DNA from 2 places in the Kaistia sp. SLG-1 genome. Region 2 is predicted to be linked to the other one. Evidence: predicted binding sites of a transcription regulator. Region 2 holds the regulator's gene; the other holds the start of a gene.
What was found. The regulator PhoB, encoded in region 2, activates phosphate uptake and scavenging genes when phosphate is short. The targets are predictions, from matches to a motif close to TGTCATNNANCTGTCAT.

Region 1: AC6HZP_RS15755 (esterase-like activity of phytase family protein) is a predicted target of PhoB. The motif match lies at 3,173-3,189, and genes of this name have one in related genera.

Annotation. Positions count from the first base shown of each region.
Region 1 is NZ_AP048544.1:3,441,411-3,446,831, forward strand. It holds gene rpsG (30S ribosomal protein S7) at 1-344, opposite strand, end outside; gene rpsL (30S ribosomal protein S12) at 360-731, opposite strand; gene AC6HZP_RS15750 (cupin domain-containing protein) at 1,171-1,605, opposite strand; gene AC6HZP_RS15755 (esterase-like activity of phytase family protein) at 1,770-3,104, opposite strand; gene AC6HZP_RS15760 (alpha/beta hydrolase) at 3,267-4,550, opposite strand; gene rpoC (DNA-directed RNA polymerase subunit beta') at 4,727-5,421, opposite strand, start outside.
Region 2 is NZ_AP048544.1:817,099-822,519, reverse strand. It holds gene argF (ornithine carbamoyltransferase) at 1-189, opposite strand, end outside; gene AC6HZP_RS03695 (aspartate aminotransferase family protein) at 205-1,437, opposite strand; gene AC6HZP_RS03690 (GcrA family cell cycle regulator) at 1,846-2,379, shown strand; gene phoB (phosphate regulon transcriptional regulator PhoB) at 2,825-3,523, opposite strand; gene phoU (phosphate signaling complex protein PhoU) at 3,557-4,273, opposite strand; gene pstB (phosphate ABC transporter ATP-binding protein PstB) at 4,299-5,084, opposite strand; gene pstA (phosphate ABC transporter permease PstA) at 5,081-5,421, opposite strand, start outside.

The DNA of each region.
Region 1 (5,421 bases), 2.6 Mb from region 2:
GTCTTCTCGTTACGGCCACGGGCCGCGGAGAGAAGCCAACGGATGGCGAGTGCCTGACGGCGATCCGCACGGACCTCGACGGGAACCTGGTAGGTCGCACCACCGACACGACGCGAACGCACTTCGATGTGCGGAGCGACGTTGTCCAGGGCCGCGCGGAACACCACGACGGGCTCCTGCTTGGTCCGGTTCTGGATGATGTCGAAGGCACCGTAGACGATGCTCTCGGCGACCGACTTCTTGCCGTCATACATGACGGCATTCATGAACTTGGTGACGACGATATCGCCGAACTTGGGGTCCGGGATGATCTCGCGCTTCTCTGCACTATGGCGACGGGACATGGATCCTGTTCCCTATTACTTCGGACGCTTCGCGCCGTACTTGGAGCGACGCTGCTTGCGGTTCTTGACACCCTGGGTGTCGAGCACGCCGCGCAGAATGTGGTAGCGCACGCCCGGCAGATCCTTGACGCGGCCGCCACGGATCATGACGACAGAGTGCTCCTGCAGGTTGTGGCCTTCGCCCGGAATGTAGCCAATGACCTCGAAGCCATTGGTCAGGCGAACCTTCGCGACCTTACGAAGTGCCGAGTTCGGCTTCTTCGGAGTGGTCGTATAGACGCGAGTGCAAACACCGCGCTTCTGCGGGTTCTCCTGCAGCGCCGGAACCTTGTTCCGCTTCGCCGGGGCTTGACGCGGCTTGCGGATGAGCTGGTTAATTGTCGGCATGCTTCGCCTTTCAGCTAGCCTACGGTTCTGTTTCTCTCCGCTTTCGCACCTTTGCCACAACCGTTCGGCCATGAACAAAGAGCGCCCGTACCGCTAAGAGCGGAGGCGCTACGAAATGCAGAGGATCACGGCTTTCACCGCGATCGTGCGTGTCGTTCTAACGTCTGTTTCGATCCCGACAGTGTCTAAACCTGAACTCCGCAACGCGTCGTCGCTGGAAAATTTGGGCTTACCACCTGCCTGAAAGCTTGCGGAACCTACTTATTTGGACCGTTCCAGTCAACCCCTGTGTGGGGTTCTTTTCGACAGCCCGTCCGCCGCAACGTTTGCGCATCGCACCCGCGATCTCGGCAATTTATGCCAACGGAAACACCCCGTCACGCACTTTTGTTGCGAACACCGAGCCGTGCCCACGCCCGCAGCTGACTCAGCGTCCGATTCATTTCGGCGCTGCCGTCCGGGTCGAGAACGCGATTCCTTTCTGACCGGTTACGATCATCAGGATTCGAACGGTTTCTTCACCGACGACTCGGCCGTTGTGGCGATGATCGACCATTTCGGCGAACGAATCCCCCGCCTTGAAGAATCGCTTGGGCCCGCCTTCGCTCTCCACCTCGATCGTGCCGGCGAGGATATAGGCATAGGCCGGGACCGGATGGGTGTGCCACCCCGTCTCGCCGCCTGGCGGAATTTCGACGATCAGCGTCTGCACCTCGGGATCCGCGACATCGGGATAGCGGATCGGATCGCCACTGGTCGTCGTGGTGGTCTGCAGGATGCGCTTCACCTTCACCGAAGGCTTGTAGCTCTCTTCGGCATGCGCGGCCGCGCCGGACAGCGCGAGGCTTGCCGCGACCAGTATCAGAAGTTTCATGATGGCCCCTCCCCGGGCGCGCTTCCGCGAAGCGCAATGTTCAGCCGCGCGGCGTTCCGGCCGCCGGGCTTCCCCAGCGGTATTGCTAGAGCGTTCGGCACAAAAGGAAAAGGGCCGCCCGGAGGCGACCCTTCCCTATGGTGAACGCCGGAACGTCGGGAGCGCTACTGCGCCTTCAGGAAGTCGCCGACCTCGAGCACGATGAACTCGTTGTTGTCGGCCTTGCCCTTCTCACGGCCGACCGAGAACGGGAAGTTGTTGTCGTCGGCGACGATGATGTGGGTCTCGTCGATGCGATCGACATTCTCGATCGTCTCGAACGGGAAGGTGAAGATGCCGTCCTTCGAGCCGGCGCGGGCGACGCCGTTCGGGTCCTTGATCCCCATCAGGTCAATATAGCCGATCTTGCGGACGACGCCGTCGGCATCGGTCTTGGAGAGATCGATAAGGTAGACGCGCTTGAACTTCGCCGGCTCGGTGGCCCAGCCATCGCGCGGGTCACCCTCGCCGCCGTCGCGCTCGATCACCAGGGCGCGGGTGGCATCGATCATGTTGAAGTCGCCGATGGCGTTGCCGAAATCCTCGAGTGGATAGTAGCGGACCTTGTCGGCGAAGCCCTTCGTGGCGATGTCGAAATCGAAGATCGGCAGGACGGACTTGCCGCCCTTCTCCAGGTACTTGCCGGCCGCCGCGTCCCAGGGCGCGCCTTCGAGCATCGGATGCAGCGTCTTGCCGTCGGCGGAGAGGGCCATGCCCTCAAAACCCTTGGAGCGACGGACGTTGAATTCCGGCATCGGCTTGTCGGGGCCGCCCGGCATCTGGACGGCGTAGTTGTCGGGGCTGCGATAGGCGACACCGTTGACGACCGTCTCCTTGAGGCTCAGCACCGTGCCGTCGGCCGCGACCTCGAGCAGGTACGGGCCGAACTCGTCGCCGATCCAGAAATTGTCGCCGACCTTCTGGATGCTCTCGGGATCGAAGTCCGCGCCGGTCAGATAGCGGGCGTCGGTATTCTCGTTGACGATCCGGAACGGCACGACGCGGTTCGGATCCTTGGCGAAGATCGTCTTCAGGACGGCAACGCGGCCCGTCTCCCAGTCCGGCTTGACGATGTGGAACATGATCATCGCGTCGCCGGAATTGGCCTTGGAGCCGAAGCCGTTATCGGTCAGCACGACATAGGTGCCGTCGCCGAGCGCGCGGATGCCGGAGAAGCCCTGCACGGCCTGGCCCGCGAAGGGACGGGCGAGGCCGGTCGTCTCGTCGACGATCGAATAGAGGCGGTCGAAGCGACGACCGAAATCGGCGCCGGTGCCCGTGAAGCGGCCGGTCATATTGAGGGAGGCCGGCGCGTCGGCCGGGGGAACGGCGAAGCTCTGCGCCGGCAGGATCGCGTGCTGGCTCAGCACGGCGTCGAACTGGCGGGGCTCGGCGGCGGCAGCACCCGCCGCCATGGCGACGAGCGACAGACCGGCGAGAAGGGCATGGCGAAGCGACATGGACGAATCTCCGTTCAAAGGAATGGAGATCTCCTAGGCCCCGCACGTCACAGGCGAGCGACGCGGGGATGTCACAACCATGACAGGCCACCGAACAGTCCGGCGGCGGGTCCATCTCGCCCGCGCGTCCGGCGCGAGCGAGGCCGCATTCAGATAGGCGCCTCAGTAAGAGACGCTGCCCTCGGGCTTCAGCAGGTCGCCCGTCGAGGCGGCGTTGTCGGTCAGCGATTTGCCGAACGCCTTGATCTGGTCGTCATAGGTATCGCGGGTCCTCGGATCGATGACCGCAACCGGCGCGGAAACGATCAGGCCGGCGGCCGTGCCGACACTCGCCGCCGCGCCCGTGGTGACCGCCACCAGCTTGTCGCCGAGCGCGATATGGGAATCGGTCATCGGCTGGCCGGACGCCAGACGCGTCCCGATCAGCTGCACGACTTCGGGGCTCGCCGCGAACTTCGCGTGGTTGAGCTTGTCGTCGGTGTGGAGCTTGGTCAGGTCGATGACGTTGATGTTGTCGGCCGCCATCTCAGACGCATAGGGCTCCTGCGCCACGTCGATCTGGCCGAGGCGCTCGACATTGCCCCAGACGCGGCGGGAAACCTGCAGGGCGCGGTCGTCGCGCGAGACGAACAGGGTGAAGCTCGGCCCCTTCGGCCCGATATCCACCATCTGGCGGCGGAACACGTCGACGTCGACATCCGGCGCCGCCAGCATGACGTTCTTGATCTTGGGCGAGACGCGCTTGTCGCGAATGGCCATCTGGCGCAGCGCCTCGAGCGCGACCCAATTGCCCATCGAGTGCGCCAGGATCGACACCTCGTCGACATTCGGGTCGTCGGCGAGCGCCTTCAGCAGCAGTTCGAGCGCATCGCGGGAATAGTTGTTGCTCTCGCGATCATAGCCATAGGAGAGGACGCTGCCGCGCGACGGCCAGGTGAAGAGGATCGGCACCACCTTGGCATCCGAGTCGTGCACGATCTGCGCGAAGCGATAGACGGCGTCCTCGAACCGGTTGTTGAAGCCGTGGATGAAGACGAGCGCCTGGCGGCGGGGCGACTGCTTGATCTGGCGATTGAACCAGACCTTGGCCTGCGCGAGGTCCATGTCCTGCGCCTTGACTGTCACGAAATCCGTCGCGGGATTGCCCGGCAGCTTCTTCGGCCACTGCACGTCGCCCTGCTTGCGCACGGCGTCCGGCGGGACCGAGACGACGATGTTGGCGAAATCGATGGCGCGGCCGCGCTCGCCGGTGAACATCTGGCCCGGCACGGTGGAGCGCTGGCGGGTGGTGGCGACGGCCATGTCGACCGTGGTCGCGCCGGGCACCGGCGTTCCGATCTCCACCGGCAAAAGCACGTCCTTCGGACGGCCGGCGCAGCCCGCCAGCAGACCGATGACGACAAGGCTGGTGACAGACGTCCTGATCAGAACCGAGACGTTACGCAAGTCGAACTACCCCCGAAAAGCACGACGCACTACCTCGAGAGGCAGCCGGACCGGAGAACACCCTACCCCATCCACATGACAAGATGGACTCATTATGGCCAACGGGCGGCAGCCCGGCCCGTGGCACGAAAAAGGCCGCCCGAAGGCGGCCTTTTCCCAGTCCTGTGGCAGGCCGATTACTCGGCCGCGTTGGTCAGATCGCCGAGCAGGCCGGCCGGCGCTGCGGCCGGAGCCGACGCCGCCGAGGAACGACGACGCTCCTCGAGGATCAGGTCGTCGCGCTTGGTCGCGATCTCGCGGATGCGGCCCATCGTGCCGCCCGTACCCGCCGGGATCAGACGACCGACGATGATGTTCTCCTTGAGACCATCGAGCGGATCGATCTTGCCGTTGACGGCCGCCTCGGTGAGGACGCGGGTCGTCTCCTGGAAGGACGCGGCCGAGAAGAACGAACGCGTCTGCAGGCTGGCCTTGGTGATACCGAGCAGCACAGGGTTTCCGGCTGCGGGCTTCTTGCCCTCGGCCTTCGCCTTGTCGTTGATCAGGTCGAACTCGAGACGATCGACCTGCTCGCCGTTGAAGAACTCGGTCTCGCCGGCATCGAAGATCTCGACCTTCTGCAGCATCTGGCGAACGATCACCTCGATGTGCTTGTCGTTGATCTGCACGCCCTGCAGTCGGTAGACGTCCTGGATTTCGTTGACGAGGTAGGCCGCGAGTGCCTCCACGCCCTTGATCGCCAGGATGTCATGCGGCGCCGGGTTGCCGTCCATGATGTAGTCGCCCTTCTCCACGGCGTCGCCTTCCTGGAGATGGAACGGCTTGCCCTTCGGGATCAGGTACTCGATCGGCTCCAGCGGCTCGCCATCGA
Region 2 (5,421 bases):
GCCGACGTCGAAGGAGACGCGCGTCCGGGTCGAGGGCTGCTCGAAGATCAGCGCCAGCACCTTGCCGGCGAGCGGGCCGACGCCGTCGAGCGCCCCGTTGCGGGACGCCTTGATGCGCTTCGCGCCTTCCATGATCTGCCGAAGCGTCGCGGAATCGAACTCTGTCAGGTCGAGAAAATGCCGAACCATGATGCCCCGTCCCGCTTATGCGGATTGCCGCGCCGCATCGGCGGCGGCGGCTTCGATTGCGGTGAAGGCGGCGTCCATCCTGTCGATCGCCGCATCGACTTCGGCCTTGCCGATGTTGAGCGGCGGCAGCAGGCGGAGCACGTTGTCGCCGGCGCCGGCCGCCAGCATGTGCTGGTCGCGCAGCGCCGCGACGACCTCGGGGATCGGCTTCAGCGCGTGAATGCCAATCAAGAGGCCCTCGCCGCGAATGCCGTCGGCGACGCCGGGATGGCTGTCGATCAGCCCGCCGAGGCGCTGGCTCAGATAGCGCGCGGTCTCGCGCACATGCTCGAGGAAGCCGTCGGCGAGCACCGCGTCGAGCACGGCATTGCCGACCGCCATCGCCAGCGGATTGCCGCCGAAGGTGGTGCCGTGCGTGCCGGGCGTCATGCCCTTGGCCGCCTCGTTGGTGGCCAAGCACGCGCCGAGCGGGAAGCCGCCGCCGATGCCCTTGGCCGCCGTCAGGATGTCCGGGGCGATGCCAGTCCACTCATAGGCGAACAGCTTGCCGGTGCGGCCAATGCCGGTCTGGACCTCGTCCATGATCAGCAGCATGCCCTCGGCGTCGCAAAGCGCCCGGAGCTCGCGCAGGAAATCGGTCGGGAAGGAGCGCACGCCGCCTTCGCCCTGGATCGGCTCGATCATGATCGCCGCCGTCGCCGGCGTCACCGCCGCCTTGATCGCCGCCATGTCGCCGAACGGCACCTGGTCGAAACCGTCCGCCTTCGGGCCGAAGCCGTCGAGATATTTCTGCTGACCGCCGGCGGCGAGCGTCGCCAGCGTCCGGCCGTGGAACGCGCCCTCGATGGTGAGGATGCGGAACCGCTCGGGCTGGCCGTTGACATAGTGGTAGCGCCGCGCCGTCTTGATCGCGGCCTCGTTGGCCTCGGCGCCCGAATTGGCGAAGAAGACGCGGTCGGCGAAGGAGTTGGCGACCAGCGTGTCGGCGAGCTTCTCCTGGCCGGGGATCCGGAACAGGTTCGACGTGTGCCAGAGCTTGCCGGCCTGTTCGGTCAGCGCCTGCACAAGGACCGGGTTGGCATGGCCGAGCGTGTTCACCGCGATGCCGGCGGAGAAATCGAGATAAGCGTCCCCGTCTCGCGTAAAGACCCAGGCCCCCTCGCCTCGCTCGAACTCGAGCGGTGCACGCGCAAAGGTGTCAAAGAGGCTGGACGAGGTCTTTTTTACGCTGCTATCGGGGGCGTTCATATCCCCTCCTTCGGATGAAACCACGGAAATGGGTGCCAAAAATCAAAAGTGCCACCCGAGGCCGACGCGCCGGGCAGCACCTTTTTGCGTTGCCCTTATATCACGGTCGTGACGTTTTGTGTCAATGAAAACGGCGGCGGAGGGGCCTCGGCGGCGGCTAAGCGATTGACCCGACTCACGGTTCGGGGCCGAGACCGCAAGTTGGGGAAAACGCAAGGATCCACATCTAGGATTCCTGCCGACTCTTGTCACCGAGTCAGGCCATATAGTATCTTAATAACCGTTAAGATACGAAATATCGAGCCGGTACCTCCCCCTGACCCAAGTATCGCGTTCAAAGTCGTCATGCCCCCTGGCCGACGACCGCGACAGGATTCCGGGTATCGCTCCGACCGACAAGGACACGCTATGACTTGGACGGACGAACGGGTTGAGTTGCTGAAGAAGCTCTGGACCGACGGTTTGAGCGCGAGCCAGATCGCCTCGGAGCTTGGCGGCGTAACGCGCAATGCGGTCATCGGCAAGGTACATCGGCTGAGCCTGTCGGGTCGCGCCAAGCCGGCTTCGACGCCGGTGGCTCGCGCCCGCAAGCCTGCGACGACCAGCAATGGCCGATCCGCAACGACGGGCCGCCCCAATCCTGTCAGGCCGCTGGTGGCGGGCAATACCGCGCTGAAGCCGCTCGGCCAGATCGTGCCGGAACCGCGGCGCATGCCCCGCCCGGCCGGCTCGGACGACGTCGTCGTGCCGATCAGCCTGCATGCCACGATCCTCACGCTCACCGAACAGACCTGCAAATGGCCGATCGGCGACCCGAGCACCGAGGATTTCCATTTCTGCGGCCAGCGGTCGAACTCCGGCATTCCCTACTGCGAATATCATTCGCGCGTCGCCTACCAGCCGGTGCATGACCGCCGCCAGAAGAAGGCCGTCGGCGCCTGATCGCGCCGGCCTGACGCTGGCTCCGGCGCCTGGCGCGCCGACGAGACCAGCCGCAATCCCGGCCGTGCCGTCCTCCATCGAGGCGCACGGCCGATTTGTTTTCCGGCCTCCCCTTGCCAACAACAGAAAGCCGCGCCGGGATTCTGTCCCGCACGCGGCTTCTTGTTCTTTAGCTCTTGAAGGCGGATCCGAAGCTCGCCCCTCACCTCTCCCTGAGGGAGAGGTCGACGCACGAAGTGCGGCGGGTGAGGGTTTACGGTCTATCCGGAGGGTTCCCTAAACCCTCTCCCGGACCTGCGGTCCGACCTCCCCCTCAGGGGGAGGCGAAGGCAGGAGGTGGTCCTCCCCGGAAGAAGCCGTGCCGGAGGCAGCCACGGCAGCCCCCCGGACTATCTCGCATCTGGCGACCCTCCCTCAAGGGGAGGGTTCACGCGGAGTGGTTGCCTCAGGCCATCGCGAACTGGTCGTCGAAGGAATAGCCGGAGCCGCGCACGGTGCGGATCGGATCCTTGACGCGGCCGCGGTTCACCGCCTTGCGCAGGCGGCCGATATGGACGTCGACGGTGCGCTCGTCGACATAGACGTCACGACCCCAGACCCCATCCAGCAACTGTTCGCGTGAAAACACGCGGCCGGGGCTCTTCATCAGATATTCGAGCAGGCGGAACTCGGTCGGGCCGAGATGCAGCTCGCGCCCCGAGCGGCGGACGCGGTGCGTCTCGCGATCGAGCTCGATGTCGCCGGCGCGCAGCAGCGTGGCGATCACCTCGGGCCGCGAGCGGCGCAGGATCGCCCGCACGCGCGCCATCAGCTCCGGCACGGAGAACGGCTTGACGACATAGTCGTCGGCGCCGGTGGCGAGACCGCGGATGCGCTCCTGCTCCTCGCCGCGGGCGGTGAGCATGATCACCGGCAGCGTGCGCGTGGCGTCGCGGGCACGGAGCCGGCGGCAGAGCTCGATGCCGGAGATCCCCGGCAGCATCCAGTCGAGCAGCAGCAGGTCGGGCACGGTTTCGAGGAGGCGCATCTCGGCGTCATCGCCGCGCGGCACGACCTCGACCGTGTACCCTTCCGCTTCCAGATTGTAACGGAGGAGGAGGCTCAGCGCCTCCTCATCCTCGACGATCATAACGCGTGGCGTCATTCACGAATTCCTGGGGTGTGGCTGACGATACCGTCAGTTCTTCTCATAGTTGACGGCAGTCGTGCTCGACTCGTCCTGCTTCGGGCGGTCTTCGGCGAGCACCTGGCCGGTGACGACATAGTAGACCGTCTCGGCGATGTTGGTGGCGTGATCGCCGATGCGCTCGATGTTCTTGGCGCAGAACAGGAGATGCGTGCAGAAGGTGATGTTGCGCGGATCTTCCATCATGTAGGTCAGAAGCTCGCGGAAGAGCGACGTGTACATGGCGTCGATTTCTTCGTCGCGCTTCCAGACTTCATAGGCCTGGTCGACGTCGCGGCTCGCATAGGCGTCCAGCACGTCCTTGAGCTGGGTCAGCGACAGCTCCGCCATGTGCTCGACGCCGGTGTTGAAGCGCTTCGACTGGAGCTGGCCATCGAGCGCCATGACGCGCTTGGCGATGTTCTTGGCCAGATCGCCGATGCGCTCGAGATCGCTGGCGATGCGCTGCGCCGCGATGACTTCGCGCAGGTCCATCGCCATCGGCTGGCGCCGGGCGATGATCATGATGGCGCGCTCTTCGCATTCGCGCTGCAGTGCGTCGAGCTTCTTGTCGTCGGCGATCACCTGCTTGGCGGTGGCCGTGTCGACCCGGATCAGAGCACCGACGGCAACGTCGACCAGGCGCTCCGCCATGCCGCCCATCTCGGCGATGCGGCGGGCGACGTCATTGAGCTCTTCGTCGTAGCGGGAAACAATATGTTCGGACATCTCGTGCTCCTACGTCCGCCCGGCCTCAGCCGAAGCGTCCGGTGATGTAGTCCTGGGTGCGCTTGTCGCTCGGCGACGTGAAGATCTTCGTCGTCTCGTCGAACTCGATCAGCTCGCCGAGATACATGAAGGCGGTGTAGTCGGAGACGCGCGCCGCCTGCTGCATGTTGTGCGTGACGATGGCGATCGTGTAGTCGGTCGTCAGCTCGTCGATCAGTTCCTCGATCTTCGCGGTCGAGATCGGATCGAGCGCCGAGCAGGGCTCGTCGAACAGCACGACTTCCGGCCGCACCGCGATGGTGCGGGCGATGCAGAGGCGCTGCTGCTGGCCGCCCGAGAGGCTGAGGCCGCTCGAATGCAGCTTGTCCTTGACCTCGTTCCAGAGCGCGCCGCGCGTCAGCGCCGCCTCGACCCGGCCGTCCATCTCGGAGCGCGAGATGTTCTCGTAGAGGCGGATGCCGAAGGCGATGTTCTCGTAGATCGACATCGGGAACGGCGTCGGCTTCTGGAACACCATGCCGACGCGGGCGCGCAGCATGTTGCGGTCCTGGTCGGGGTTCAGCACGTTCTGGCCGTCGAAGATCACCTCGCCCTCGGCGCGCTGGCGCGGGTAGAGGTCGTACATGCGGTTGAGGACCCGCAGCAGCGTCGACTTTCCGCAGCCCGACGGGCCGATGAACGCCGTGACCTTCTTCTCGTAGAGCGGCAGGTTGATCGTCTTCAGCGCCAGGTTGTCGCCGTAGAAGAACTTCAGATTACGGATCGAGATCTTCTCGGCCATGCCGGCCGTGTTCATCGCGGTCTGGGTCATTTGGAAGCCTTGGGGCTGAGGAAGGCGCGGGCGACGATGTTGAGTGCCAGCACGGTAAAGGTGATGAGGAGGGCGCCGGTCCAGGCGAGCTTCTGCCAATCCGGATAGGGCGACAGCGCGAACTGGAAGATGGTCACCGGCAGCGACGACATCGGCGCGTTGAGGTTGGTGCTCCAGAACTGGTTGTTCAGCGCCGTGAAGAGCAGCGGGGCGGTCTCGCCGGAGACGCGGGCGATCGCCAGCAGCACGCCGGTGACGATGCCGGACATCGCGGCCTTGTAGGCGACGTGGCGGATCATGACCGAGCGCGGCAGGCCGAGCGCCGCGGCCGCTTCAC